Regions from separate parts of the Streptomyces sp. NPDC094448 genome, predicted to be linked through region 1. Evidence: riboswitches for the same ligand, from Rfam matches in the RefSeq annotation. Region 1 holds a riboswitch; each other region holds the start of a gene.
The links. Region 1 has a riboswitch for cyclic di-AMP ahead of ACIQ9E_RS23065 (M23 family metallopeptidase). Riboswitches for the same ligand answer to the same signal wherever they lie in the genome.
Positions count from the first base shown of each region.

Region 2: it holds a riboswitch for cyclic di-AMP, as region 1 does, so the genes downstream of both, ACIQ9E_RS00380 (M23 family metallopeptidase) here and ACIQ9E_RS23065 (M23 family metallopeptidase) in region 1, are expected to answer to the same signal.
Region 3: it holds a riboswitch for cyclic di-AMP, as region 1 does, so the genes downstream of both, ACIQ9E_RS03320 (peptidoglycan DD-metalloendopeptidase family protein) here and ACIQ9E_RS23065 (M23 family metallopeptidase) in region 1, are expected to answer to the same signal.
Region 4: it holds a riboswitch for cyclic di-AMP, as region 1 does, so the genes downstream of both, ACIQ9E_RS24540 (transglycosylase family protein) here and ACIQ9E_RS23065 (M23 family metallopeptidase) in region 1, are expected to answer to the same signal.

Region 1 covers NZ_JBIWGU010000011.1:298,201-305,435, reverse strand. Annotated here, with positions in the region: gene trmB (tRNA (guanosine(46)-N7)-methyltransferase TrmB) at 1-246, shown strand, start outside; gene ACIQ9E_RS23070 (PrsW family intramembrane metalloprotease) at 683-2,008, shown strand; gene ACIQ9E_RS23065 (M23 family metallopeptidase) at 2,207-3,223, opposite strand; cyclic di-AMP (ydaO/yuaA leader) riboswitch at 3,235-3,380, opposite strand; gene ACIQ9E_RS23060 (PP2C family protein-serine/threonine phosphatase) at 3,686-4,927, opposite strand; tRNA gene ACIQ9E_RS23055 (tRNA-Met) at 5,137-5,210, opposite strand; gene ACIQ9E_RS23050 (MerR family transcriptional regulator) at 5,318-6,064, opposite strand; gene ACIQ9E_RS23045 (RNA polymerase sigma factor) at 6,182-7,235, opposite strand, start outside.
Region 2 covers NZ_JBIWGU010000001.1:101,300-108,534, reverse strand. Annotated here, with positions in the region: gene ACIQ9E_RS00395 (GNAT family N-acetyltransferase) at 1-1,387, opposite strand, end outside; gene ACIQ9E_RS00390 (HPr family phosphocarrier protein) at 1,600-1,881, shown strand; gene ACIQ9E_RS00385 (GntR family transcriptional regulator) at 2,258-2,974, opposite strand; gene ACIQ9E_RS00380 (M23 family metallopeptidase) at 3,242-4,069, opposite strand; cyclic di-AMP (ydaO/yuaA leader) riboswitch at 4,082-4,245, opposite strand; gene ACIQ9E_RS00375 (M16 family metallopeptidase) at 4,519-5,886, opposite strand; gene ACIQ9E_RS00370 (M16 family metallopeptidase) at 5,913-7,235, opposite strand, start outside.
Region 3 covers NZ_JBIWGU010000001.1:809,527-816,761, reverse strand. Annotated here, with positions in the region: gene ACIQ9E_RS03325 (SGNH/GDSL hydrolase family protein) at 1-708, opposite strand, end outside; gene ACIQ9E_RS03320 (peptidoglycan DD-metalloendopeptidase family protein) at 883-1,914, opposite strand; cyclic di-AMP (ydaO/yuaA leader) riboswitch at 1,920-2,071, opposite strand; gene ACIQ9E_RS03315 (tyrosine-protein phosphatase) at 2,530-3,342, shown strand; gene ACIQ9E_RS03310 (DUF6126 family protein) at 3,532-3,708, opposite strand; gene ACIQ9E_RS03305 (XRE family transcriptional regulator) at 3,860-4,501, opposite strand; gene ACIQ9E_RS03300 (aspartate aminotransferase family protein) at 4,578-6,017, opposite strand; gene ACIQ9E_RS03295 (hypothetical protein) at 6,014-6,151, opposite strand; gene hpnH (adenosyl-hopene transferase HpnH) at 6,267-7,235, opposite strand, start outside.
Region 4 covers NZ_JBIWGU010000013.1:74,905-82,139, forward strand. Annotated here, with positions in the region: gene ACIQ9E_RS24525 (nucleoside triphosphate pyrophosphohydrolase) at 1-197, shown strand, start outside; gene ACIQ9E_RS24530 (cytochrome P450) at 489-1,790, shown strand; gene ACIQ9E_RS24535 (transglycosylase family protein) at 1,952-2,887, shown strand; cyclic di-AMP (ydaO/yuaA leader) riboswitch at 3,176-3,355, shown strand; gene ACIQ9E_RS24540 (transglycosylase family protein) at 3,359-4,069, shown strand; gene eno (phosphopyruvate hydratase) at 4,528-5,814, shown strand; gene ACIQ9E_RS24550 (septum formation initiator family protein) at 5,957-6,439, shown strand; gene ACIQ9E_RS24555 (DUF501 domain-containing protein) at 6,514-7,053, shown strand; gene ACIQ9E_RS24560 (exopolyphosphatase) at 7,050-7,235, shown strand, end outside.

The sequences.
Region 1 (7,235 bases):
CAGCCCGAGTTCCTGACGCTGGCCGCCGGGGCCCTGAAGCCCGGGGCGGTGCTGCACTGCGCGACGGACTGGGAGCCGTACGCGGACCAGATGCTGGAGGTGCTGACCGCGCACCCCGACTTCGAGAACACGGCCGAGGACGGCGGCTTCGCCCCCCGGCCCGGCTTCCGGCCCCGGACCCGCTTCGAGGGCCAGGGCCTGGACAAGGGGCACATCGTCCGCGATCTCCTCTTCCGCCGGGTCTGACCGCGGCTCCGGACCGGGTCTTCCGGACGCTCCGACCGACCGGAACGCCGTATCCCCGTCGCGTGTTGTCGGTGCAGGTCGTTAGTGTCGACAGGTGTCAGAGCCGTCGCCCCCGCAGTCCGAGTCCAGCCCGCAGCCGCCCCGTCCGGCGGACGCGGCACCTCCAGGGCCTCCCCCGCCTACCGTAAATACGGATACGGCGGGGCATTCCGCACCCCTCGGGGAGGCCGAACACCGGGCAACGCCTCCTGAACCCCGGCCCGCGCCGTCCACCCCCGGACCGGGCGCATCCGCCACCCCCGGCGGCAACGCCACCCGCGTCGGCCCCACGGCACCCACCGGGGCCACGGCCCCCGCCGGCCCCACGGGCCCTGCCGGGGCCACGGTCCCTGCCGGGATCATTGGCCCCACGGACCGCACAGCCCCCGCCGGGATCATTGGCCCCACGGGCCCCACGGGTCCTACAGGCCCCGCCGTCCCCGCCTATGCCGCGGAGCCGGTATTCGACGCACTGCCCGAGCGGTCGCGCTGGCGCTACAAACCGCGCGCCTCCCGGATCTGGCGGAGCAAGGTGCTCCGGGCCGGGGTGCTGATCGTCCTGCTCGCGCTCTGCGCCCTCGCCATCCTCGCGACGGTCCGCGACGAGACCGGGACCCAGGGCTTCCTCGTCGGTCTCGGCCTGGCGACCCTCCCGGTCCCGCTGCTCCTCGCCGCCTTCCGCTGGCTGGACCGGGTCGAGCCGGGCCCCTGGCGCAATCTGGCGTTCGCCTTCGCCTGGGGCGCCTTCGCCGCCGCCCTGATGTCGATCACGGCGAACACCTTCGCCATCCAGTGGATCGCCAACAGCACCGCGGATCCGACCGACGCGGACAACCTCGGCGCGACGGTGGTGGCGCCGATCGTCGAGGAGACCGCGAAGGGCGCCGCGATCTTCCTGCTCTTCTTCTTCCGGCGCCGGCATTTCACGGGTCTGGTCGACGGCATCGTCGTCGCCGGGTTCACCGCCACCGGCTTCGCGTTCACCGAGAACATCCTCTACCTCGGTACGGCCTTCGACGGCGACCGGCTGCCGGGCGAATCGGGCCTGGTCTCGGTGACGGCGACGTTCTTCGTACGGATCATCATGTCGCCGTTCGCGCATCCGCTGTTCACCGTGCTCACCGGTATCGGTCTGGGTCTCGCCGCGTCGGCCGCCCGCCGCCACCGGTTCCGGAGGTTCGCCTTCCCCGCGCTGGGGCTGCTGCTGTCGATGGGTATGCACGCCCTGTGGAACGGCTCGGCTTCGTATCTCGGCCCGATCGGCTTCTACCTGGTCTACGGGATGTTCATGGTCCCGGTCTTCGCGCTGCTGACCTGGCTGACGATCTGGTCCCGCCAGCGCGAGCTGCGGACGATCTCGGCGGCCCTGCCGCCGTATGCCACCGCCGGCTGGCTGGCACCGGCCGAACCCGCGGCGCTGGCGTCGATGCGGGCCCGTACCGAAGCCCGGAACGTCGCCCGGCGCACCCATGGACCGGCCGCGGCACACGCGGTGGCGGAGTACGTCCGCTTCGCGACGTCCCTGGCGTTCCTGCGCGACCGGGCGCAGCGCGGTACGGCGGATCCGGACTTCGTCGCGCGGGAGCAGGAGTTGCTGCACCATATGTGGCTGCGGAAGGCGGTGGCCGGTCCGGCGCTGACGTACGCGGCCAGGACGAGCGGTGTGGTCTCCGTACCGCCGCCGTACCGGGACTACGAGGGGTACAACCCGTACCGCGTCTGAGCCGAGCCGCACAGAGTACGGGCGGGTACGGAAGCGGCCGGCGAAAAGAACCGGCAGCCCTGACGTCGGGGGGTTGGTGCGTCAGAGCTGCCGGTGGTCACCAAGGGGCACCCGGGCCCCACAAGGCTTCAGGACCGCGAGAACCCAGGAGGGACGCAGGTCCGGGCGGGGTTCACGGGTGGCGGGGTCCCGCGGGCGTCAGGGCTGGAGGCCCTTGCTGCGCAGCCAGGCGCCGGGGTCGATCGTCGTACCGCCGGGCGTCTTGACCTCCAGATGGAGGTGGTTGCCGGTGGAGTTGCCGGTCGAGCCGACCCGTCCGACCATATCGCCCGCGACGACCTTCTGGCCCACGTTGGCGTTGATCGACGAGAGGTGGGCGTACATGACCTCGGTGCCGTCGTTCAGCTCGATGACGACCTGGTAGCCGTACGAGCCCGCGTAACCGGCGGACTTGACGGTGCCCGCGCCCACGGCCTTGACCGGGGTGCCCGCGGGGGCGGCGAAGTCGAGACCGGTGTGCTGGCCGGAGGACCAGAGTCCGCCGGACGAACCGAAGGTCGAGGTGATGTTGTACGAGGAGGTGGGGAGCGCGAAGCTCTTCGCCAGTTTGGCGAGACGCTCGGCCTCCGCCTTCTTCTTGGCTTCCTCGGCGGCCTTCTTCTTCGCCTCGTCCGCCTTCTTCTTGGCGTCGGCGGACGCCTTCAGCGCATCCGCGGCGGCGGCTTCGGCGGCGGCCTTCTCGGCCGCGGCCCGGCGCTCCGCCTCGGCCTGCGCCTGCTGCTGCTCGGCCTGCTGGAGGATCCGGGAGCGCAGCGCCTCACCCGCGTTGCCGTCGGCCTCGGACTGCTCGCCCGTCGCGGTCTCGGTGACGGTGTCGCCCATGGTGGCGAGGCCGGCGTTCTGCGCGCCGTCCTCGGTGCCGCCGAGCCCGTCGGGGAGGGAGATGGTGATGGGGGCCTTGTCCTGCGCGGTGGCGATGCCGCCCGCGCCGACCGCGGCGATCACACCGACACCGAGGACGGTGGAGCTGCGGGCGAAGGCCCGGCGCTGCTGACGCAGTACGCGGTGGCGGCCACGGTTCGGGAGAAGCGTTTCCGCGCTGGGGTTCCACTCGCCGGTGGCCGGCTCGGCACCACCGTCTTCACCGAAGCGGGTGCCGTTGCTCATGTACCCGGGCCCGGCAGGGGCTTGCGGGGCAGGACTGTTGGACGCCACTGAGGCGTACTCCTTTCCTTCCTTCTCGCCTACCGGGTTAGCTGACGGGTTCGGAGCAGGAAGGTCTCCTACGGTGTCTCCGCAGGCTGCGGAGGCATCCGATTCACCCCAAGAAGTGGTTCCCCGGTTCCCTTGCGGGATTCGGCGCATGAGCACGGAGCCGCCCTGACGGCGACTGGGACGACCGCGCTGCGTTATCGAACGTTAATAGACACCGGGAATGTTTTCCAAGTGTTCCTGATGATCCTTAAACCCGGACGGCGAATCAACCGGGACAGAAGGCTTTCAAATCGGGCGAGTTACCCGCCTCTGAGGCCCCTTCAGGGCCCTTCCGCCCCCTCCGCGCCCCTGATGGTTCGTCAGATGTTATGGCGACAGCGACGGTTCGATCACGCACCGTGCAGAAAACGGCAGTGCAATGGCATATAGCCCCCAGCACTTGGCCAATCGTTGGTCAACTCTTTATCCATCGGGCCGGAGGGGCGACTGTTCCGAAGACCTGCCCTCCGCCCCGGCCGCCCCGGCCTCGCGGGCCCCGCCGAAACCGCCCGGACCCCCGAGACCCTGACCTCCCTGGCCTCCGGGGCCTCCCGGACCGCCGTCTCCGTTCGGGCGGGTGACCGCGAGCAGCGCCATATCGTCCGTCGATCCGCCGCCCGTATGCCGTCGTACGTCGTCCACCAGCGCGTCCAGCAGCTCCCCCGGCCCCGGGAACGCCCGCCCGCCGAGCTGCTCCTCCGGGTCGTAGAACACCCCGGCCGCGTTCCGCGCCTCCGACAGCCCGTCCGTGTAGAGCAGCAGGGTCGACCCGTCGGGCATCGGATGCGATTCGGCCCGCCCCGGCCAGTTCCCCAGCTCCCTCATGCCCAGCGGCAGCGCCGCCTCGTCCGGCGGCAGCATGCGCAGCCGCCCGTCGGCGTGGAGCAGCAGCGGCTCGGGGTGCCCCCGGTTCAGCAGGCGTACGGCCCCGAGGCCCCGCGGGATCTCCGCGAACACGGCGGTCGCGAACCCCTCGAAATCGTCGAGATCGCCCGCTCCGCGCCGTAGCGCCTCCCGGACGAGCGCCTGCTCCAGCCGGTCCGCGACGCACTCCAGCGAGGCCTCCCGCTCGGCCGCCTCCCGGAAGGCCCCGATCAGGATGGCCACGGCCTCCACCGCCCCCAGCCCCTTGCCCCGGACGTCCCCGACCACCAGCCGAACACCGTGCGGAGTGTCCTGTACGGCGAAGAGGTCACCGCCGATGAAGGCGTCGGCGAGCGCCGCCTCGTACCGTGCGGCGATCCGCAGCCCGCCGATCTCCTCGGCGGGTGTGGGCAGCACGGCCCGCTGCGCGGCCTCGGCGATCACCCGGGCCGAGGCCAGTTTCTCGTTGCTCCGGGTGATGACCCGGTTGATGAAGAGCGCCAGGGCGGAGACGGTGACGACCGTACTCAGCTCGGTATAGGCCTGGGTCTGGCCGAGCGAGCGGTTGTAGATGTCCAGACCCAGTTCGGTCAGGACGGCGAAGACGCCCGTCGCCAGCGTGACGGCGAAGGAGAAGAAGGGGGCCGCGATCAGCGGGGCGGCCGTGAACATGGGCACGGCGGTGAACTTCGACGGGGTCGTGAGGTCGTACACCACCCCGATGACGATCATCAGCGACGGCAGCATCCGGGCGAAACGCCGGGCACTGCCGTATCCGTTCCGCTGTGTCTGCTCCGCCACAGGCGCTCTCCTCCCCTCCCAGCCTCGCGGCGGCGGGTGCCCGGGGCGAGCCGCACTGGACCGCCCGGGTGACCCCCGGGGCCCGGGGATCATGAGGCCCCTTGAGCCCCCTGGCGGCCCCGCGGCCGCCGGAGACCTCCAGGGGCCTCTTCGGATACGACAACGGCCCGGTGCTCTCGCAGAACGAAAGCACCGGGCCGTTTCTTCAGTAGCGGGGACAGGATTTGAACCTGCGACCTCTGGGTTATGAGCCCAGCGAGCTACCGAGCTGCTCCACCCCGCGTCGGTGAACACAACCTTACGCCATCCGGAGCACCTCTGGTGACCATTTCCCCCGCGACGCTGCCGAGAGTTCCCTCCACCCCCGCCATCTGCCCTTTTCCGGGCTGTTCAGTCGGTGAGGTGACGCTCCGCGTACACCCGCATCGCGTCCCGGACGAAGACCGCCGTCCCCGCCCCGTACTTGTCGTAGTTGCCGCCGAAGCGCGGGTCCGAGGCGAACATCTCGCCGAGACCCGTGAAATGGGACTTCGACGGAGCGGCCATCACCGACTGCCAGGCGTACATCCGCCGGGTGATCGCCTGGACGGTCTCGTCGCCGGGCGCGGCGCCGTCCTTCAGGGCCCGGGCGTAGTCCCGGGCGATCGTCTCGTGGTCGAGCAGATGCGCCCGCCGCTCGTCCTCCCCGAGCTGCTGCCACCGCCGGCCGCTCGCGCGCCAGGCGTCCGCGCCCCAGCGTTCCGTGACCTCCTTCTCGTACTTCGTGTGGTCGAAGCCGTCGAGTACGTCTTCCGCCATGAGTTCCTCCCCTAGTTCGGTCTTGCGGAGAGTGGTCCGCACGGACGCGATCCGGCGGGCGAGGCGGTCCCGCTCCAGCTCCAGCAGCTCCAGATGGGCCCGGAGCGCCGCGGTCGTGTCCTGCTGGCCCGCCAGCACCTCGGCGATGGCGGGCAGCCCGAGCCCCAGCTCGCGCAGGAGCAGGATCCGCTGGAGGCGCACCAGCTCGTCCGGCCCGTAGTAGCGGTAGCCGTTGGCCCCGGTCCGCCGGGGTGCCAGCAGCCCGATGTCCGCGTAGTGCCGCAGGGTGCGGCTGGTCGTCCCGGCACGCCGGGCGACCTCTTGGATCGACCACTCCATGACATGAACGGTAGAAGTTGACGTTACGTAAAGGTCAACCCATTCAATAAAGGTCAAACCATTAGGTAGGGGCCGGTACGCCGGATATCGGATATCGGATGGAGGCGGATCCCGGGATCAGCGGGGCAGCCGGGCGGCACGGGCGCGCAGATAGCGGGCCTCCGGAGCGCTGAGGGTGGCCGCCGCGGCCTTCTCGTACGCCTCCCGGGCCGCGGTCCGCTCCCCCGCCTCCTCCAGCAGATGCGCCCGGACCGCGTCGATCCGGTGGTGCCCGGGGAGCCGGTCCGCCACCGCCGCCACCTCGGCGAGACCGGCCGCGGGCCCGTGCACCCGGGCCACCGCGACCGCCCGCCCCAGCTCGGCCATCGGCTCCGGGGCGCGGGCGACCAGGAGGTCGTACAGCGCGAGGATCTGCGGCCAGTCGGTGTCCTCGGCGCGTCCGGCCTCGTCGTGCAGGGCGGCGACGGCCGCCTGGAGCTGGTAGACCCCGGCCGGTCCCTGCCCGAGCGCCGCCTCGACCAGGGCGGTGCCCTCGGCGATCGCCGTACGGTCCCAGAGCGTCCGGTCCTGCTCGTCCAGCGGGATCAGCTCACCGTCCGGCCCACTGCGGGCGGGCGTACGCGCCTCGGTGAGCAGCATCAGCGCCAGCAGCCCGGTGACCGCCCCTTCGCCCGGCAGCAGCAGATGGACCCGGCGGGTCAGCCGGATCGCCTCCCGCGCGAGTTCGGCGCGGTGGAGGTGCTCGCCGGACGAGGCCGTGTAGCCCTCGTTGAAGATCAGGTACAGCACTTCCAGTACGGCGGCGAGCCGCCGGTCCCGGTCCTCGGGCCCCGGCGGGACGAACGGCAGCCCTTTGATCCGCTGCTTGGCCCGGCTCACGCGCTGGGCCATGGTCGCCTCGGGGACCAGATGGGCGCGGGCGATCTCGGCGGTGGTGAGCCCGCCGACGGCCCGCAGGGTCAGCGCGATCTGCGCGGCGGGCGTGAGGTCGGGGTGGCAGCAGAGGAAGAGGAGGGTGAGGGTGTCGTCGTCGGAGGGGGCCCGGCCCTCGCCGGGCGGCGGTGCGGTGAAGGAGTCTCGCGGGGCGAGGTTCGCGGCGCTCTCCTCCCGGCGGCGGCGGGCCTCCTCGGCGCGGAGCAGATCGGTGAGCCGGCGCGCGGCGACTCTGATC
Region 2 (7,235 bases), on a different contig from region 1:
ACTGGAGGATGTCGTTGCCGGAGACGTCCGCCCGGTTGCCCGACGACACAAACGTTGACAGACCAGCGGGACCGGCCGGACCGGTGAGCCCGGCGGGAACCGCCCCGCCGGGGGCTCCCGTGCCGCGCCGGTGCAGCGCCGCCAGCAGCGCGATACCGATCGCCCCTGACTGGGTGAAGAGGCCGATCCGGCCGGGCGCCGGGGCGTACGGCGCCAGGGAGGCGTTGAGGCGTACCCCCTCCGCGTTGTTGATGACCCCGAACGAGTTCGGGCCGATGATCCGCATCCCGTACGAACGGGCCCGGCGCACCAGCTCGCGCTGGCGCGCCCGTCCGGCCGCCCCGCTCTCCGCGTACCCGGCGCTGAGCACGACCAGTCCGCGTACCCCGGCCTCGCCGCAGTCGGTGACGACGTCCGGCACCCGCTCGGCGGGCACCGCGACGACCGCGAGGTCCACCGGCGCCCCGGACTCCGTACCCTCCCGGCCCGCGATCTCGCGGACCGAGCGGTACGCGGGCACGCCGTCGATCTCCCGCCGGTCCGCGGGGAACGCCCGGTTCACCGCGTAGGTACGGCCCGTGTACCCCGCGGCGATCAGATCGTGCAGCACCGTCCGCCCCAGTCCCCCGGGCGCCCGGCCCACGCCGACGACCGCGACGCCGCGCGGTGCGAGGAGGCGCTGTACGGACCGGGCCTCGGCCCGGTGCTCACGGGCGCGCTGGACCGCGACGGACTCCGCGGTGGGTTCGAGGTCGAGGGTGAGATGGACCGTGCCGTCCTCGAAGCTGCGCCGCTGCGTGTATCCGGCGTCCCGGAAGACCTTGATCATCTTGTTGTTGGCGGGGAGCACCTCCGCGGCGAACCGGCGGATGCCGCGCTCCCGGGCGACGGCCGCGATGTGCTCCAGCATCGTCGAGGCGATCCCCCGCCCCTGGTGTGCGTCCTGGACCAGGAACGCCACCTCCGCGCCGTCGGCGGGCGCACTCGCGGGCCGTCCGGTGCGGTCGATCCGGTCGTAGCGGACGGTCGCGATGAACTCGCCCCCGACGGTGACGGCGAGCCCCACCCGGTCGACGAAGTCGTGGTGGGTGAAGCGGTGGACGTCCTTGGCCGAGAGCTGGGGGTAGGGCGCGAAGAAGCGGTAGTACTTCGACTCGTCCGACACCTGTCCGTAGAAGCTGACGAGCCGGTCGCCGTCCGCGGCGGTGATGGGCCGGATCCGGGCGGTCGCCCCGTCGCGCAGGACGACGTCGGCCTCCCAGTGGTCGGGGTAGGCATGCCCGGCCGGGGCCTGCCGGCCGGGCCCGGCCGGGCCTGGCTCCGGCAGCCCGGGGCCCGCCCCCGCCCCCGGTCCGTCGTCCCGGCCCTCGTCCCGCTCGGTCTGCATGGCAGAAAGCGTACGGCGGACCCGTGGAGCCCGGCGGGCTCGTCCCGGCGTTCGCCGGACGCAGCCGTCCGGTCACGGCTCGCGACGGGCGGCGGACCGGGGCAGTCTAGGGGTGCACGGGCCGGTCTCCGAGGCGGCACGAGCACCGGGGGTGCCGTGAGACACTGACCGGGAACTGGTCTAGACAACCACTGAATGTGAAGGGCAACACCATGGCTGAGCGCCGCGTCAACGTCGGCTGGGCCGAGGGCCTGCACGCCCGCCCCGCTTCCATCTTCGTCCGGGCCGCCACGGCTTCCGGTGTCCCGGTGACGATCGCCAAGGCCGACGGCTCCCCGGTCAACGCGGCCTCCATGCTCGCCGTGCTGGGCCTGGGTGCCCAGGGTGGCGAGGAGATCGTCCTCGCCTCCGACGCCGAGGGTGCGGACGCCGCCCTGGACAAGCTGGCGAAGCTCGTCGCCGAAGGGCTTGAGGAGCTTCCGGAGACGGTCTGAGGCGACTCCGCCGCACCGCCCGGCCGCGCCTCGCCGCGGTCCCGGGACTCGGGCGCCGATCCCCCGGCCGGGATCGGCGCCCGCTTCTTTTCCTGATGTACGCCGGACAGCACCGGGGAGCACCCTGTTCGCCGTAGCCGTCCGGGAAGCCCGAATACTTCCACGGGAATCCTGCTCGGGAATCTGCTCGGGAGTCCCGATGGAATCCCGACGGAATAATCCCGGGAAACACCACCGGCGCATCAACGGAATCCCGCCGGGACAGCGCCGGGACACCGTGTGATTCCCGGCGGGGAATAGCTCCCTGCTCTTTTCTACCGTGCCCGTGTTAAATGCGATCGCATCTTGTGTTGACGGAATGTTGCCGGGCTCCGGTTCAGCGGCGGACCGCGGCGCCCGCCCCGGCGGCCGACCCGGTCCCCGGTCCACCCGCCGGTCCGGTGTCCGGGCGCCCCGCTTCCCGCGCCGCGCAGCGCAGCCGGTAGGCGTCCGCCGCCCGCTCCATGTGCAGCGCCGCCAGCGCCCGCGCCCGCTCCGGGTCCCGCCGCCCCACGGCGTCCACGATCGCCCCGTGCTCGGCCCATGACTCCACGGGCCGCCGGGCCGCCGGCTCCACCGCGTACATCCAGGCGATCTTCCGGCGCAGCGGCAGCAGCAGCGCGATCAGCCCGGAGCCCGCGGACGCCTGGGCGAGCGTCTCGTGGAACCAGCCGTCCAGCGACCGCAACTCCCCCACCTGGCCACGGGCCGCCCGCTCCTGTCCGAGCCGGACCAGACCGCGCAGCACCTTCAGATGCCCCTCCGTACGGTGCCGGGCGGCCCGGGCCGCCGCCAGCGGCTCCAGCAGCGCCCGGATCTCCAGCAGATCGGCCGCCTCCTGCTCGGTCGGTTCGGCGACACAGGCACCCGCATGGCGCCGGGTGGTCACGAAGCCCTCCGACTCCAGGGTCCGCAGCGCTTCCCGCACCGGCACCCGGGAGACCCCGTACCGCCGGGCGAGCTGCTCCTCCGCCAGCCGGCCGCCGCGCGGGAAGACCCCGGAGACGATGTCGTCGCGAATCGCCCTGCAGACCGATTGCGCGGGAACCCGCATACCCGTACCTCCGCTGTGATCCGGACGAAGCGACGGAATGCAGCCGCTCGTATTTACCGGAAGACTCTATGCCAGGCGCACGGATATTCCGACAGCCTCCGATAAACCGCCGATATCTTCCGGCCACGGGAATCACGGGACGGCGGCTCCGGAACGCGCAGTGCCCCGGCGCCGGGCGCCGGGGCACTGCGAAAACCAGCAAAAGCAGACGGGAAAGCCGAGAAGCGGCTGCACCCGATCCGAGGGGCCCGGGGCGGGCCCGGGAGGTCAGACCCGGACGCCCTTGCCGCGCAGATACGCGACCGGGTCGACGTCCGAGCCGTATTCCGCGCCGGTGCGGACCTCGAAGTGGAGGTGCGCGCCGGTGGAGTTCCCGGTGGAGCCCGCGCGGCCGATCTGCTGGCCGGGCATCACGGTCTGCCCGGCAGTGACGGAGAGCGACGACAGATGCGCGTACTGGGTGTACGAACCGTCGCGCATCTCGATGACGACGTTGTAGCCGTAGGCCCCGCCCCAGCCCGCCTCTACGACGGTGCCCGCGCCCACGGACACGATCTTCGTCCCGGTCGAGGCGTGGAAGTCGATACCGGTGTGCGTACCGGAGGACCAGAGCGCGCTGTTGGCCCGGTAGGAGGTGGTGACGCCCGAACCCTCGACGGGCGCCGTCCAGGTGTTGAGCAGCCGCTTGCGCTCGGCGTCCCGGGCGGCGCGCTCACGGGCCTCGCGTTCGGCCTCGGCCCGCGCCTCGGCCTCGCGCTTGGCCTCCGCCTCCGCCTGGGCGCGGGCCACGGCCTGCTGCTTCTGGGCGTGGGCCTGGTCGGCGACCTGGCCGGAGAGCGAATCGGACGCGGAGAGCGGCTGGAGGGTGCCGGGCTGCTCGGCGGCGAGGATCTGAAGGGTGCCCGTGTCCTCGGCGCTCAGGGTGCCCGGGTCGCCGTTCTGCTCCCGGCCGTCGCCGTCGGAGGCGAACGCGGGGGCGGCGAGGGTGCCGATGACGCCGGTGGTGGCGAGGGTGGCGGCTCCGGCGATGCTCGCGCTGCGGCGCGTCATCCGGCTCGGGCCACGGTGCTTCCCACTGGTTCGGGCAAACGCCATGGAGAGGCTGGTCCTTTCCTTCCTTCTCGCCTACCGGGTTAGCTGACGGGTTCGGAGAGAGGAAGGTCTCCTACGGCTCCTCCACGGGCTGCGGAGGGTCCGATTCACCCCGGTGGGGACATGGGTCCCCGGCTCCCCAGGGCTCGCGCCCGGCGGGGACTCGGCGATGGCTGTCCGTGCCGCGGTTTGCGGCGCCTGCAGGCGAACAGCCGGATCGACGCTAGGCGGACGGCATGTCGATCACCAAACAAACGGGCTTCTTTGTTGCTCATGCCACAGCCCATGCCGGTCAACTTCCCACCAAAACGGACAGCTGACGGAGCGGAGCCCCGGGCGCGGCGCACCAACGCGCAACGCCCGGGGCTCCGCCCGTACCACCGGCACCGCCGGACCACGCGCCGCGGGGGCCGGACCGACCGGCCCGGCCCACCTGCGCGGCTGCCGGTCCGTCAGCCCTTCACCACCGTCACTTCCCCGATGCCCAGCGCCCGGACGGGCCCGGCGATCTCGGAGGCATCACCGACGAGTACGGTCACCAGCCGGTCCACCGGGAACGCGCTGACGACCGCCGCGGTCGCCTCGACCGTCCCGGTCTGGGCCAGACGGGCGTACAACTGCCCCTGGAAGTCGTCGGGAAGGTGCTGCTCCACCTGGTCCGCGAGGGTGCCCGCGACGGATGCCGCCGTCTCGTACCGCAGCGGGGCGACTCCGACGAGGTTCTGTACGGCGACATCGCGCTCGGCGTCCGTCAGTCCCCCTTCGGCGAGGGTGCGCAGAACCTGCCAGAGGTCCTCCAGCGCCGGGCCGGTGTTGGGCGTGTCGACCGAGCCGCTGATGCCCAGCAGCGCGGCGCCCGAACCGTCCGGGGCGGAGCACAGCACCTGTGCGAAGGCCCGGACCCCGTAGGTGTACCCCTTCTCCTCGCGGAGCACCCGGTCGAGCCGGGAGGTGAGGGTGCCGCCGAGGCAGTACGTGCCGAGCACCTGGGCCGGCCAGACCCGGTCGTGCCGGTCGGCGCCGATCCGGCCGATGAGCAGTTGGGTCTGGACCGCGCCCGGCCGGTCCACGATGATCACGCGGCCGCTGTCGTCGGCGGTGATCTCCGGCTGCGGGCGGGCCGCCACCGTATCGCCCTGCCAGGTGCCGAGGGTCTCCGCGAGCAGCGCGTCGAGGTCCGTGCCGGTCAGATCGCCGACGACGACCGCCGTGGCGGTCGCGGGCCGCACATGGGCCTCGTAGAACGCCCGGACCCCGGCGGAGTCGATCCGGGCCACGGTCTCCTCGGTCCCCTGCCGGGGGCGGGACATCCGCAGCGACGCCGGGAAGAGGCTGCGGTACAGCTCCTTGGCGGCGCGGCGGCCCGGGTTGGCCGTCTCGTGCGGGATCTCGTCCAGCCGGTTCCGGACCAGCCGCTTGATCTCGCCGTCGTCGAACGCGGGCGCGCGCAGCGCCTCGGCGAGCAGCCCGAGGGCCTTGGGCAGCCGGGAGACCGGCACCTCCAGGGAGACCCGGACCCCGGGGTGGTCGGCGTGGGCGTCGAGGGTGGCGCCGCAGCGCTCCAGTTCGGCGGCGAACTCCTCGGCGGACCGTTTGTCGGTGCCCTCGGACAGGGCCCTCGCCATGATCGTGGCGATGCCGTCCAGACCGTCGGGCTCGGCGCCGAGGGGCGCGTCGAGGTTGATCTCCACCGCCACGACCTGCTGGCCGGGGCGGTGACAGCGCAGCACGGTCAGGCCGTTGGGCAGCGTCCCGCGGTCGGGGGCCGGGAAGGCCCACGGGGTGGGCTCCCCGGAGGCGGGCCGGGGGTGGAAGTCCATCGTGATCAGCGGCTCGGTGGCGTCGGTCACTGGTCCGCCCCCTCTTCTGCGTCGTTGTCGTTGCGGTCGGCGGCGACGGCGTCCGTCCCGGCCTCGGTGCCGGGCACCGGTTCGTACACCAGCACCGCCCGGTTGTCGGGGCGCAGCCGCGCCGCGGCGATCTCGCGCACCTCGTCGGCGGTGACGGAGAGCACCCGCTGGACGGCCGTGAGGGCGAGCTGCGGGTCGCCGAAGAGGACCGCGTAGCGGCAGAGTTCGTCGGCGCGGCCCGCGACCGTGCCCAGCCGGTCCAGCCACTCGCGCTCCAGCTGGGCCTGGGCCCGCTCCATCTCCTCGTCCGTCGGCCCCTCGGCGGCGAACCGCGCCAGCTCCTCGTCGACGGCGGCTTCGATCTGCGCCACCTCGACCCCGCCGGACGTCTTCACGTCCAGCCAGCCCAGCGACGGCGCCCCGGCCAGCCGCAGCAGTCCGAAACCGGCCGCGACGGCGGTCTGGTCCCGGCGCACCAGCCGGTTGTGGAGCCGGGAGGACTCCCCGCCGCCGAGGACGGTCAGGGCGACGTCGACGGCGTCGCATGCGCGGCTGCCGTCGTGCGGGAGGCGGTAGGCGGCCATCAGCGCGCGGGCGGGCACGTCCTCCTCGACGACCTCGCGCAGCTGCCGCCCCATGACGTCGGGCAGGGCGCCGTCGCGCGGCGGCTGCTTGCCGTCGTGGGAGGGGATGGAGCCGAAGTACTTCTCGACCCAGGCGAGGGTCTGCTCCGGGTCGATGTCGCCGACGACCGACAGCACCGCGTTGTTCGGCGCGTAGTAGGTGCGGAAGAAGGCGCGGGCGTCCTCCAGGGTCGCCGCGTCGAGATCCGCCATGGAGCCGATGGGCGTGTGGTGGTACGGGTGGCCCTCCGGGTAGGCGAGGGCGGTCAGCTTCTCGAACGCGGTGCCGTACGGAACGTTGTCGTACCGCTGGCGGCGCTCGTTCTTCACGACGTCCCGCTGGTTCTCCATCGACTCGTCGTCGAGGGCGGCCAGCAGGGAGCCCATGCGGTCCGCCTCCAGCCAGAGCGCCAGCTCCAGCTCATGGGTGGGCATGGTCTCGAAGTAGTTGGTGCGCTCGAAGCTGGTGGTGCCGTTGAGCGAGCCGCCGGCGCCCTGGACCAGTTCGAAGTGGCCGTTCCCCTGCACCTGCTTCGACCCCTGGAACATCAGGTGCTCGAAGAGGTGGGCCAGACCGGTGCGGCCCTTCACCTCGTGGCGCGAGCCCACGTCGTACCAGAGGCAGACCGCGGCGACCGGGGTCAGGTGGTCCTCGGAGAGCACCACGCGCAGGCCGTTGGCCAGGCGGTGCTCCGT
Region 3 (7,235 bases), on a different contig from region 1:
CCGCGCCCACTGGATATCGTCGCGCCGCACTTCTAGGGTGCCCCGCACCGGTACGGGCGGCCACGCCCGGTCCGGGTCCGCGGACACCTCCAGGCCGAGGACCTGGGCGGCCCGCAGCGCGACCCGGGTGTGCCCTTCCGGCGACAGATGCAGCCGGTCGGGGTCCCAGGCCCGGCGGTCCTGTACGGACCGGAGCGACCACAGGTCGAGGACCGGGCAGTCGTAGCGGTCGGCGATGGCCCGGACATGGGCCGTGTACGTGGCGATCCTGCCGCGCAGATGGCGCAGGACGGGCACGTCCCGGGTGTCGAACCCGGTGGTCACCATGACCGTGCCGACGGCGCCGGTCAGTTCGGCGACGGCGCGTTCGAAGCGCTCCGCCACATCGTCGGGGTCGGTGCCGGGCCGGATGATGTCATTGCCCCCGGCGCAGAACGACACCAGGTCCGGGGCGAGTTCCTTCGCCCTGGGGACCTGCTCCTCGACGATCTGGTCGAGGAGTCTGCCGCGGACCGCGAGATTGGCGTAGCGGAAGCTGTGTTCGGGTCTGCGGTCGGCGAGCAGTTCCGCGAAGCGGTCCGCCCAGCCGATGTAGGTCCCCCCGGGTCCCGGGTCCCCCACGCCCTCGGTGAAGCTGTCCCCGATCGCCGCGTACGACCCGATTCCGGACTGGTCATAAGTTCTCGAATCGTCTCCCACGGACGCCATCCTCTCTCCGCGGATGTGACCTACGCGACCGTAGGGAGGGGTTGACGGACCGTGATCTATCCCACCGTGATCACCTGTGGTGGGGGGAATACGGGGAATCCCCCGCGACACGGGGTGTCGCGGGGGATTCGCCGGGCGCCGGGGCTGCGGGCCCCGGGCCGGAGCCGGGGTGCCTCAGAGGGAGACGCCGTGGCTGCGGAGATGGGCGACCGGGTCGATGTCGGAGCCGTAGGCAGGTCCGGTGCGGACCTCCAGGTGGAGGTGCGGGCCGCTGGAGTTGCCGGTGGAGCCGGAGAGGCCGATCTGCTGTCCGCCGCCGACGGACTGGCCCGCCGAGACGGAGAGGGAGGAGAGATGGGCGTACTGGGAGTAGGTGCCGTCGGTGTGCTTGACGACGACCTCGTTGCCGTACGCGCCGGCCCAGCCCGCGGAGACGACCGTGCCGGGGCCGATGGAACGGACGGAGGTGCCGGTCGGGACCGCGAAGTCGACACCGGTGTGGTAGCCGCTGGACCACATGGCACCGGAGGCGCGGTACGGGGTGCCGACCTGGGCGCCGGCGAGCGGGGCGGCCCAGACGCCGGAGGCGGCCTCGGGCGCGGGTGCGGCGGGAGCGGCCGGGGCGGGCTCCTGCTGCGCCGGGGCGGCGGGCTCGGCGGCGGCCGGGGCCGGGGCAGCGGCGGCAGGACGGGCGCCGTCGCGCGAGGCCCGCTCACCCTTCTCAACCGCCTGCGCCGCCTTCTCCGCGGGCTCGGCCGCCTTGGCGGCCTTCTGCCCGGCCTTCTCGGCGGCCGGGGCCTCGGGGGCGCGCTCGGCACCCTTGCCGTCGAGCACCAGCTTCAGGCCGGGGTGGATCAGGGAAGGATCGTCGCCGACCGCGGCACGGTTGTCCGCGTACAGCTGCTGCCAGCCGCCCTCGACGTCCCGCTCCGAGGCGATCTTGGACAGATGGTCCCCGGCCACCACGATGTACGTGGCGGATCCGGCGGGCTTCCCGGCAGCGGCGGCGGGCGCGGCGGCCGGGGCGACGGCGGCGGCCGGGGCAACGGCGGCGGCCGGGGCGGCGGGCGCGGCCTGTTCGGCGGCATGGGCGCCGGTGGCCCCGATCAGGGGCAGTGCGATGGCGGCGCCGCCGGTTCCGGCAGCGACGATTCCACGGGTGATGACCGTGGACTTGGGACGGCGGTGCTTACCCTTTGCGGGCATGGCGCGTTTCCTCTCCGGCGCCTGCGAGGTGAGCTGTCGGGTTCGGGCGGGAGGTGCCCGGTCGCGCACGGCGCGACTTCACCCCGAGCCGGACGGTTTCCCGTCCGGCGGACTACCTGGGTCCCCCGCTCCTGCCACGTGCTTCGGGTGAAGGGTTCCGGACGGCGGCAGGATTCGGCGGTCCGCCCGGATTGCGGTGACCGTAAACCGGCCGTAAGAGCGGGAACAAGCCACTCGCACCAGGGCGGGCGGAGCCGATCTTGAGGACGGGCCGGTGGCGGTGACCCTCCGTGGGTGCCGCTCCGTCAACTCCCGCCGGACGCCCGTATGCCCCTCCCGGGCCACCGCCACACACCGTCACGAATGTGATCCTGCTCATGAACCACCCCCCATCCCCCAACGAGACGGGGCATGTTCGAACGAAGAGTCCATGACGGACATAGGGGACAGAGGCTGTTCATTCGGCAGTCGCTCACCGCGCGGACGTCAATCACCCCTCGGACGTCGGCAGACGGTCCGACGGAATGATTGCCTGAGGAATCAATGTCGTATCGTCGGGGTCATGCCACCGTCGGCGACCGGCGCCGACGGGCCGTGACTGTGCAGGGAGCCGTTGTGACGCAGCAGGTGCCGCAGGTCCCGTCGACCGAGCCGGAGCTGGCCGGGATCCGCAACTTCCGCGACCTCGGCGGGCTGCCGACGGCCGACGGCCGTGCGGTGCGCGCCGGACGGCTCTACCGCAGCGGCCATCTGGCCCATGCCACCGCGAGCGACGCCGCTTTTCTCGCCGGTCTCGGACTGCATACGGTCTTCGATTTCCGCAATGCCGCCGATATCCGCCTGGAGGGCCCGGACGTGACCCTGCCGGGGGTCCGGAATCTCAACCTCCCGCTGAGCGACCCGGCGGACGGCGCCGAGTTCTGGCGGGTGGTGCAGCGCGGCGATCTGCCGCAGCTGCGGTCCCTGCTGGCGGACGGCCGGGCCGCGCAGCGGATGGTGGACTCGTACCGGGCGATCATCACCGGGCGGACGGCCGAGCACAGCCGGGTGCTGCACGCGCTGGCCGGGGACAGCGTCCCCGCGCTGATGCACTGCGCGGCGGGCAAGGACCGGGCGGGGCTGTCGATCGCGGTGACCCTGCTCGCGGTGGGTGTGGAGCGGGAGGCCGTCGAGGCGGACTATCTGAAGTCGAACGATCCGCACCGGCGCTACCGGGTGCGCCGGGCCGAGGACGCCCCGGAGGGCATGTCGCCGGAGGTGATGGAGCTGCTGAGTCCGCTGTTCGACGCGCGCGCGGCGTATCTGCACGCGGCCTTCGACGCCGTCGACTCGGTGTGGGGCGGCACACCGCGCTATCTCTCCGAGGGACTCGGGCTCTCCGCCGCGACCCGGGAGCGGCTGCGGGAGAGGCTGCTCGACAAGGGCTGAACCGCTCCGCGGGCGCCCAGGAGCACGTCCGCCCGGCCCGCCCGGAGCCGGGCGGGTCCGGCCCGCCCGGCGGGTCCGGCCCGGCCCGCCGCCGGCCGGACGGGTCTCCGCCTTCGCCCGCCGGGCCGGTGCCCGGTGGACCGCGGTACGGTTCCCGGCCGCCGGCCGGCCGGGAAGCGGCGGGGCGGCCTACTTCGCTCCGACCTCGAAGAGCAGGTAGAGGAAGCCGGCGAAGACATGCCCGGCGACCAAGTAGGCGAAGAGCCGGATCCAGATCCCCTTCGGGAACTTGCCCTCCTCGTTCTTCGCACGGGGCGCGGACCCGGGGGCCGGGGCGCCTTCCGAAGCGGTGGGGTTCTCGACCATGACGGCCTCTGCTTTCTCCGGCGCGACGGCCGGGTTCCTCCGGCACGGGGCCGGATCGCATCTGCACGGGCGGGACGGTGCGGACCGTCGCGCGACGGTCCTGGGCCTGCTCCCGGATCGGGCCGCATCAGCGGGATCCGGGCGTATGCCGCTAGAAGTGCGGATGGAAGATGTCGGGGCTCTGCAGCAGGGTGTGGACGAAGATCATCTCGGCGCCGTCGCGGGTGGCGGCGGCGATCCGGTGCGGGGTCAGCGAGTCGTAGTGCGCGCTGTCGCCGGGGCCCAGCTCGTGGACGGCGTCCCCGAGGCCGAGCCGGACCCGGCCGTCGAGGACATAGAGCCACTCCTCGCCGGGATGCCGGCGGACCAGCTCGCCCTGGGCGCCGTACGGCACGATGAGGCGGAGCGTCTGCATGGCCCGGCCCGGACTGCCGACCTGGTGGTAGGTCCAGCCGTCGGCCTGGGACGGTTCCCGGCTGCCGGCCCGGATCACGGGGTCGTGCTCGGGCGCCGGCTCGCCGAGCAGCTCGGCGACTGTCGTACCGTAGATCCTGGCGAGGCCGAGCAGCATCGGCAGCGAGGGCTGCCTGCGGCCGGTCTCCAGCCGGGACAGATGCGCGGGCGACAGTCCGGCGCGGTGGGCGGCGGCCTCCAGGGTGAGCCCGCGCCTGCGGCGCAGATCGCGCAGTCTGGGTGCCACGTCCGGCAGGGCGTCGGTCGCCTCCCCGGCGGCGGGGCCGCCGGGCGCCGTGGATCGGAGGTCCGGGGGGTGGCCCCCGGGAGGACTCTGCATGACTCCATTGCGCCAGGAAAATGCCTCCGAGGCAAGTTTCTTGCCCCAGAGGCAAAAACTTCCCGATCGTATGATCTCAGCGCTGCGCTACCGCCTGCTTGACCAGCGTCTTTCCAAAGTCCCAGAGGAGTCCGCCCCCGGCGTGGGCCTCGTCCATGACCGCTGTGAAGGCGGTCACGAAGCGGTCGACCTCCGGCTCCCCGATGGTCAGCGGCGGAATCAGCTTGATCACCTCCTGATGGTCGCCCGAGACCTGGGTGAGGATCCGGTGCTTCTGGAGCAGCGGGGCGACCACGATCTGGGCGAAGAGGCCCTTACGGGCCGCCTGGAGCACCGCCCACCGGCTGCGCAGGGCCAGCGAGCGGGGGCGGCCGAACTCGATGCCGGTCATCAGACCGCGTCCGCGGACCTCGTGGAGGAATTCGTACCGGTCGACCAGCGCGCCCAGCCGGGTCCGGAGCAGATCGCCGGTGGCGCGGGCACGGGCCACCAGCCCCTCGTCCTCGATGACCGCCAGGACGGCGAGCCCGGCGGCCATCGCCTGGGCGTTGGAGCCGAAGCTGGCGGAGTGCACCAGCACCCGGTCCATCGACGAGTAGACCTTCTCGAAGATCCACCCCTTGCCGAGGGTGGCGCCGACCGGCACATAGCCGCCGGAGAGCGCCTTGGCGACGCAGACGAGGTCCGGTTCCACCCCCGGTTCGTGCTGGTAGGCGTAGAAGTCGCCGGTCCGGCCGAGGCCGGTCTGCACTTCGTCGGCGATCAGCAGCGCCTGGTGCCGGTGGAGGAGTTCCTGCGCGGCCGCGAGATAGCCCGGCGGGGACTCGTACACCCCCTTGCCCTGGATCGGCTCCACCACCAGGGCCGCCACATCGCCCCGGGCCAGCTCGCGCTCCAGGGCTGCCACATCGCCCAGGGCGACGGCGGTGTCGGGCAGCAGCGGGGCGAAGCCGTCGCGGAAGCCGGACTCGCCGTTGACGGAGAGGGAGCCGGTGGTCAGCCCGTGGAAGGCGTGGTGGCAGTAGAGGATCCTGGGCCGGCCGGTGGCGTACCGGGCGAACTTCAGCGCGGTCTCCACCGCCTCCGTACCGCTGTTGGAGAAGAAGACCCGCTCCAGATGCGGGCTGTACGAAAGCAGCCGCTCGGCCAGGAGTCCGGGCAGCGGCGGGCAGTCGAAGCGGGTGAGGTCGGGGAGGGAGGCGTCGACGACGTCGTGCAGTGCCTTGCGGACCACGGGATGGTGGCGGCCCAGGCCCATCACCCCGAAACCCGCGAGCATATCCAGGTAGTCGTTGCCTTCGTCGTCCCAGAAGTAGGCGCCGTCGGCCCGTACGTAGGTGCGGTCGAAGCCGATGGTGCGCAGCATCCGCGGCAGCTGGGGGTTGAGGTGGCGGGCGTGCAGGGCGTACCGCTCGCCGCCGCGTTCCGCCAGCAGTTCGGCGAGGTCGAAGCCACCGGCCGGTGCGGCGGCCCGGGGCGGTACCGGTTTCGGAGGCGGGGGCGGGGTCGGTGTCATGCGGCGGGGTCCTCCTTGGCTGCCAGTACGGCGCTGATCCGGCCGGCGGTCTCCACCGGGGTGAATCCGATGTCGGCGAGTACGTCGCCGCGTCGGGCGTGGAGCGGGCCCCGTACGTCCTCCGGCCACGGCACGGCTGTCCCCTTCGGGTCTGCGTGCTCCGCGCGCGGTGGCGGCGGACGGCCGCCGGGGCCGCGGCCCGCCGCCGCTTCCTGCTCCGCCGCGGGCCGGGCCCGGACGGGCCCCGGGTCAGCCCCGGGTGCCCGACACGCTTTCGCGGGCGGCCCTGAGGGATTCCTTCAGGGAGCCCATGGTGGCCAGGACCGCGGTCGGTTCGTAGCCGCAGTGCGCCATGCAGTTGGCGCAGCGCGGGTCCTTTCCGCGCCCGTACTTCTCCCAGTCGGTCTCCTCCACCAGCTCCCGGTAGCTGGGGACGTAGCCGTCGCTCATCAGATAGCAGGGGCGCTGCCAGCCGAAGAGGGAGTAGTTCGGAATCGCCCAGGCGGTGCAGGGGAAGTCCGCCTTGCCCTCCAGGAAGTCGAGGAAGAGCGGGGAGTGGTTGAGCCGCCAGCGCTTGCGGTTGCCGCCGGCGAAGGCTTTGCGGAAGAGTTCCCTGGTCTGTTCGACGCCCAGGAAGTGTTCCTGGTCAGGGGCCTTCTCGTAGGCGTAGGCGGGGGAGATCATCATCTCGTCGACCTGGAGGTCGTCGTTGAGGTAGTTGAGGACCTCGACGACGGTCTGCGGGGTGTCGGTGTTGAAGAAGGTCGAGTTGGTGGTGACCCGGAAGCCGCGCCGCTTGGCCTCCTTGATGGCCTCGACCGCCTCGTCGAACACCCCCTCCTTGGCGACGGACTCGTCGTGCCGCTCCCGCAGACCGTCGATGTGCACGGCGAAGGCGAAGTACGAGGAGGGGGTGAACTTCTCCAGTTTCTTGCGGAGCAGTACGGCGTTGGTGCAGAGGAAGACGTACTTGCGCCGGGCGACGAGCTGCCGCACGATCTCGTCGATCTGGGGGTGCATCAGGGGTTCGCCGCCCGCGATGGAGACCATCGGCGCCCCGGACTCCAGCACCGCCCCGACGGCCTGGGCCACCGGCATCCGCTGCTTGAGCACGCCCGCCGGGTGCTGGATCTTTCCGCAGCCCTCGCATTTCAGATTGCAGGCGTAGAGCGGTTCCAACTCGACGATCAGCGGAAACTTCTCCCGCCTGCGGAGCTT
Region 4 (7,235 bases), on a different contig from region 1:
TGGCGGCGAAGCTGGCGTCCCGGGTCCGTACCGCCGGACTCGACGTGCGGCTCCCGGCCGGGGACGGCGTCGGATACGAGCTGCTGGCGCTGGCGGTCGCGGCGGAGGCGGAGGGGGCGGACCCGGAGGCGGCGCTGCGGGCGGCGGCGCGGGCGTACCACGCGGCGATCCGCACCAGCGAGCACGCCGCCCCGTAGACACCTCCGCCCCCCGGGGACCCGTCTCCCACGGGGTGGGCCAGGCGGAGGTCCTTTAGGGGCGCGCCCGCCTCCACGAGGGGGCCAGGTGGAGCACATAGGGGTGCGGCCTGTCTTCCGCCAAGGCGGCTTGGGTGGAGGCATTCAGGGGCAATGGGGGGACCCCCAGCGCCCCTAACAACCTCCACCCGACCGCCCCGGAGAGGGGAAGCGGGGCCGCGCCCCTGAGGGCCTCCACCCGACCGCCCCGGAGGGGGCCCGCGGCCTGGTCCGCCGCCAGGGGATAGCGTCATGGGGGTGAGCAGCAACCCCCATGAACCCGGCGGCCCGGGACCCGCTCCCGCACTCTTCACCTGGGAGTTCGCCACCGACCCCTACCCCGCCTACGCCTGGCTCCGCCAACACGCGCCCGTGCACCGGACCACCCTCCCCAGCGGCGTCGACGCCTGGCTGGTGACCCGGTACGCCGATGCCCGGCAGGCGCTCGCCGACACCCGGCTGTCGAAGAACCCCGTGCACCACGACGAACCCGCGCACGCCCGCGGCAAGACCGGCATCCCGGGCGAACGCAGCGCCGGGCTGATGACGCATCTGCTGAACATCGACCCGCCCGACCACACCCGGCTCCGCCGCCTCGTGGCGAAGGCGTTCACACCCCGCCGGGTCGCGGCCTTCGAACCGCGGGTGCAGGAGCTGACCGACCGGCTGATCGACGGGTTCGCGGCCCGGGGGAGCGCGGACCTGATCCACGAGTTCGCGTTCCCGCTCCCCATCTACGCGATCTGCGATCTGCTGGGCGTACCCCCGGAGGACCAGGACGAGCTGCGGGACTGGGCGGGCATGATGATCCGTCACGGCGGGGGCCCGCGCGGCGGGGTGGCCCGTGCGGTGAAGCGGATCCGGGGCTATCTCGCCGAGCTGATCCACCGCAAGCGGGAGAACCTCGGCGACGAGGACACGGACGATCTGATCTCCGGTCTGATCCGGGCCAGCGACCACGGCGAGCACCTCACCGAGAACGAGGTGGTCGCCATGTGCTTCGTCCTCCTGTTCGCGGGCTTCGAAACGACCATCAACCTGGTGGGGAACGGGCTCTATGCCCTGATGTGCCACCCGGCGCAGCGCGCCCGGCTCCAGGAGTCGCTCGCCGCGGGGGAGACCTCGCTGCTGGTGACGGCCGTGGAGGAGCTGCTGCGCTACGACGGCCCGGTGGAGATGGCGACCTGGCGGTACGCCACCGAGGCGCTGACCATCGGCGGTCAGGAAGTGGCCGCGGGCGATCCGGTGCTCGTGGTGCTGGCGGCGGCCGACCGGGACCCGGAGCGGTTCGGCCGGCCGGACGTTCTCGACCTCGCGCGGCGTGACAATCAGCACCTCGGGTACGGCCACGGCATCCACTACTGCCTGGGCGCGCCGCTCGCCCGGCTGGAGGCACAGACCGCGATCGCCACTCTGTTGCGCCGCCTTCCCGACCTGCGACTGGCGGTGGATCATCACGATTTGCGGTGGCGTGGCGGCCTGATCATGCGTGGACTGCGCACCCTTCCGGTGGAGTTCACCCCCACCAAATATGATAGTCCGTCATATTCGTGATGTGCGCGTGATCTCCGCTGCATCGACTTGTGACAGACGTTCGAGTGCGGCTACGTTCACCCCCGTCTCAGCCGTCACGCGAAAGGCAGCACCGCATGCTCTCCGGGAATGGTCGACATCGCCGTCCTCGCCAGGCCCCGGCCCTGGTCGTCGCAGCGGGGGTGACGGGGTCCGCGATTGCGATCCCGCTCCTCGGCGCCACCTCGGCGTCCGCCGCCGACTCCGCGACCTGGGACCGTGTCGCGGAGTGCGAGAGCGCCGGGCAGTGGACCGTGAACAACCTCAACGGCTACTACGGCGGGCTCCAGCTCTCCCAGGAGACCTGGAACGCCTACGGCGGCCGGGAGTACGCCGACCGGCCGGATCTGGCCAGCCGCTCCCAGCAGATAGCCGTGGCGGAGAAGGTGCTCGCCGCCGAGGGGCCCAAGGCGTGGCCGTCCTGCGGGATCGCGTCGGGCCTCGGCGGTGCCACGGGCGCCGTGACCGATCCGGGCGGTGCCGACCCGGTGCCCAGCGGCCCCGCCGCCGGACGCCCGGCGGGCCAGGCCAAGGCGGGCGACCTCCCCGCGGAGCCGCCCAAGGCGGGGGAGAAGGCGCCGGACGCCTCCGCTTCCCCTGCCCCCTCCGCCGGTAAGGCGGAGAAGAAGGGGGCGGCGGCCAAGCCCGCCGAGGGCGTCGGCAAGCACCGCGGCGCACCCGCCGCCGAGGAGGCCGCCAAGGAGACCCCTTCGGGCCCGGCCGGCCCCGGCGCTCCCGGGAGCACCGGCACCCCGTCCGTGGAAACCGCCGACCCGTCCCGCGCCTCCGGCCCCGACCGGACCTCCCGCTCCGAGACCGCCCGTTCCGATGCCCTGAATCAGGGCGATCAGGGCGGTACGGGCACTCCGGCCAAGACCGGCACCGCGGACGGTACGGGTGAAGCCGGGCAGCCCTCCGGTACGTACACGGTCCGCTCCGGCGACAACCTCTGGTCCATCGCCGAGGAGAAGAAGGTCCCCGGCGGCTGGCCGGCGCTCTATGAGGCCAACCAGGAGCTGGTCGGAGCTGATCCCGATCTGATCCTCCCTGGCCAGAGCCTTGATCTCCAGGCGAAGTAGCCTCCGGAACACCGAAATTGACGCCCTATTTTGCTGGGATATGTCCATTTCCGTGTAAGTGAGACATGAGTCTCTTCGGTCCGGCCGTGGTCCCCACTCTTCCGGAATCCCTCATTCCGCACGCCACCTGCGAAAACGCGAGTTTCCGGAGGGGTGGGATGGGCGTTTTGCCCACGATGTTCCGTCGTTGAAGAAGCGGGACGCCTGTGACTACGGTCTGGACCGCTCGCCAAAGCGGGCACCACTGACCGTCACGCCGAATCCTGCCGTCGGTCGGGGGGAACAGTCGTCGCGAAAGCGCCGAAGGCAGGAGCGGGGGACCCAGGTTTGTGCCGGTCCCGTCCGACAGCCCGCGAGGGCGGCGGACGACCGGCTTGGGGTGAAGCCGTACGACGCGGGTCGTACGGCCGGGCAACTCACTGCGCCCGAACCCGACAGCTCACCTCGTAGGCGTCGGTGAGGAGAACCTCCATGCTGTTTTCCAGCAAGGGCAAGCACCGCCGCCCGTCCAAGGCCGCCCGCTTCGCCGCCTTCGCAGGCATCACCACCGTCGCCGTCGCCGCCCCGATCATGGGCGCCACCTCGGCCTCCGCCGCCACCGCCGCCGAGTGGGACAAGGTCGCCCAGTGCGAGTCCGGCGGCAACTGGTCCATCAACACGGGCAACGGCTACTACGGCGGCGTCCAGTTCTCCAGCTCCACCTGGGCCGCCTTCGGCGGCACCAAGTACGCCCCCAACGCGCACCTCGCCACCAAGGCGCAGCAGATCGAGATCGCCGAGAAGACCCTGGCGGGCCAGGGCAAGGGCGCCTGGCCGAAGTGCGGTGTCGGCCTCTCGAACACCCCGTACGGCGGTGCCGCCGCCGAGCAGGCCCCGGCCCAGCCGAAGCAGGAGAAGCCGAAGCAGCAGGCCGAGCCCGCGCAGCCGAAGCAGGAGCGCGCCGAGGTTCCGACCACCCGCTCCGAGCGCGCCCAGGCCCCGGCCTCGGCGAAGTCCGCGGCTCCGGCCAAGGGCTTCGAGAAGGGCGACGGCGAGTACGAGGTCAAGTCCGGCGACACCCTCAGCAAGATCGCCGACGCCGAGCAGGTCGAAGGCGGCTGGCAGAAGCTGTTCGAGCTGAACAAGGACATCGTCGACGACGCCGACGTCATCTTCCCGGGCCAGCAGCTCCACCTCGGCTGACGGGCCTGACCCTCCCGGGCCGGCAGCTCCACCTCGGCCAACGGACCTGCGGCTCCCCGCGAACCGCACCCCCGGGGCCGGTCCCTTTCCGGACCTGCCCCCACCCGGACCCCGGACCGCGGCTCCCCCCTGCGGTCCACCCCCCACGGGTCCGACCCCCCCGCACCCCGGGCCGGCGCGCTTCCCCCGTACGCGCCGGTCCGGGGTTCCGTCTGCCGCCCCGGACTGCTCCGTACGGCCCCGGAGAACCGCCCCCGTGCACCCGTCTGAGCGAGCAGATGCCCAGCTGAGAACTGTTACCCATCGGTAGGAACGCGGCTTTTGCCCACCACCGCAGTTCTTCGCACTCTTTTTCGTCCCAGGGGGCGGGCATCGGCGGGGCGGCGCCCGCCGTCCGGTTAGGCTCTTGGCGCAAGGCTCAAGAGACCCGCACCCCACGCGTCACATCCCAGAAGGAGATGCTCGTGCCGTCCATCGACGTCGTCGTAGCCCGGGAAATCCTCGACTCCCGGGGGAACCCCACGGTCGAGGTCGAGGTCGGCCTCGACGACGGGAGCACCGGCCGCGCCGCCGTGCCCTCCGGTGCCTCCACCGGCGCCTTCGAGGCCCTGGAGCTGCGCGACGGGGACCCGAACCGCTACCTCGGCAAGGGAGTGGAGAAGGCCGTCCTCGCCGTCATCGAGCAGATCGGCCCGGAGCTGGTCGGCTACGACGCCACCGAGCAGCGCCTGATCGACCAGGCGATGTTCGACCTGGACGCCACCCCCGACAAGTCGTCGCTGGGCGCCAACGCCATCCTCGGTGTCTCCCTCGCCGTGGCGCACGCCGCCTCCGAGGCCTCCGACCTGCCGCTCTTCCGCTACCTCGGCGGCCCGAACGCGCACCTGCTGCCCGTTCCGATGATGAACATCCTCAACGGCGGCTCCCACGCGGACTCCAACGTCGACATCCAGGAGTTCATGATCGCCCCGATCGGCGCGGAGTCCTTCTCCGAGGCGCTGCGCTGGGGCACCGAGGTCTACCACACCCTCAAGAAGGTGCTGAAGGGCCGCGGCCTCTCCACCGGCCTCGGAGACGAGGGCGGCTTCGCCCCGAACCTGGACTCCAACCGGGCCGCCCTGGACCTGATCCTGGAGGCCATCAAGGAGGCCGGCTACACCCCCGGCCAGGACATCGCGCTGGCGCTCGACGTCGCCGCCTCCGAGTTCTACAAGGACGGCGCCTACCAGTTCGAGGGCAAGAGCCTCTCCGCCGCCGAGCTGACCTCGTACTACGAGGAGCTGGTCGCCGCCTACCCGCTGGTCTCGATCGAGGACCCGCTGTTCGAGGACGACTGGGCGGGCTGGAAGGCCCTCACCGAGAAGCTGGGCTCCAAGGTCCAGATCGTCGGCGACGACCTCTTCGTCACCAACCCGGAGCGCCTCGGCCGCGGTATCGAAGAGGGCTCCGCCAACGCCCTCCTGGTCAAGGTCAACCAGATCGGCTCGCTGACCGAGACCCTCGACGCCGTCGAGCTGGCCCAGCGCAACGGCTTCAAGTGCATGATGTCCCACCGCTCCGGCGAGACCGAGGACGTCACCATCGCCGACCTCGCCGTCGCCACCAACTGCGGCCAGATCAAGACCGGCGCCCCGGCCCGTTCCGAGCGCGTCGCCAAGTACAACCAGCTGCTGCGCATCGAGGAGATCCTCGACGACGCCGCCGTCTACGCGGGCCGCAGCGCCTTCCCCCGCTTCAAGGGCTGACCCCTTCAAGGGCTGACCCCTTCCAGGGCCGGACCGAGCCCGCAGGGTTCGCCAGCCCGTCGTACGCCACGTCCCCGGCCGCGGTCCCGTACCGTGTCCGGGGACGTGCGCACGTACACACGGAGCAGGGGAGGCGGACGGCATGGCCCGGAAGAGTGCCGGATCCGGCGGCGACCGGTTCTCCACGGCGACCCGGCTGCGTCTGCTCGGCGAGCAGACCGCCGCCCGGGTCTACCGCTCCCAGAACAAGCGGCAGGCCCGCCGCTCCCGGCTCACCGGCCGGGCCGCCTTCCTCGCCCTGATCGTCTGCTCCCTCGTCGTCGCCCTCGCCTACCCGATGCGGCAGTACGTCTCCCAGCGCGGAGAGATCGCCGAACAGCAGGAGCGGCGGAAGGAAGCGGAGGAGCAGGTCGAGAGGTTGCGCGACGAGAAGGCCCGGCTCCAGGACGACAGGTACATCCGCAAGCTGGCCCGGGAGCATCTGCACTATGTGGAGCCCGGCGAGACCGGCTATACGATGATCGACCCCGAGGCGGCCGAGCAGCGCCGCACCGACCAGGGCTCGGCCGACCGGCCCTGGTATTCGAACGTCTGGGAGGGCGTCGACACCGCGGACCGCGAGTAGTCCGCCCCGTACCCCCGCCCTCCCGGCAGCAGCACCAGCAGCACCAGCAGGCACGACCCGGACCCAAGGCAGGCATGGAAACCCCTCCTCCCACCACCGAGCACACCGCCCCCACGGACGCCGATATCGCGGCCTTCGAGGAGCAGCTCGGGCGGCCGCCGCGCGGGCTGCGCGCGATCGCCCACCGCTGCCCCTGCGGACTGCCCGATGTGGTCGAGACCGCGCCCCGGCTGCCCGACGGCACCCCCTTCCCCACGCTCTACTATCTGACCTGCCCGCGTGCCGCCTCCGCGATCGGCACGCTGGAGGCCAATGGCGTGATGAAGGAGATGAGTGAGCGGCTGGCCGCCGATCCCGAGCTGGCGGCCGCCTACCGGGCCGCCCACGAGGACTACATCGCCCGCCGCGACGAGATCGAGGAGCTGACGGGCTTCCCGAGCGCCGGTGGTATGCCCGACCGGGTGAAGTGCCTGCACGTCCTGGTCGGCCACTCGCTGGCCGCCGGGCCCGGGGTGAACCCGCTGGGCGACGAGGCCATCGCGATGCTGCCCGAGTGGTGGGCCAAGGGCCCGTGTGTGACCCCCTGCGCCCCGGCCGCCGAGGCCTCCGTATGACCCGGGTCGCCGCCGTCGACTGCGGTACGAACTCCATCCGCCTGCTGGTCGCCGATCTCGACCCCGCGACCGGGGTGCTCGGCGAACTCGACCGGCGGATGACCATCGTCCGGCTGGGCCAGGGCGTGGACCGCACCGGGCGGCTGGCGCCGGATGCGCTGGAGCGCACCTTCGCCGCCTGC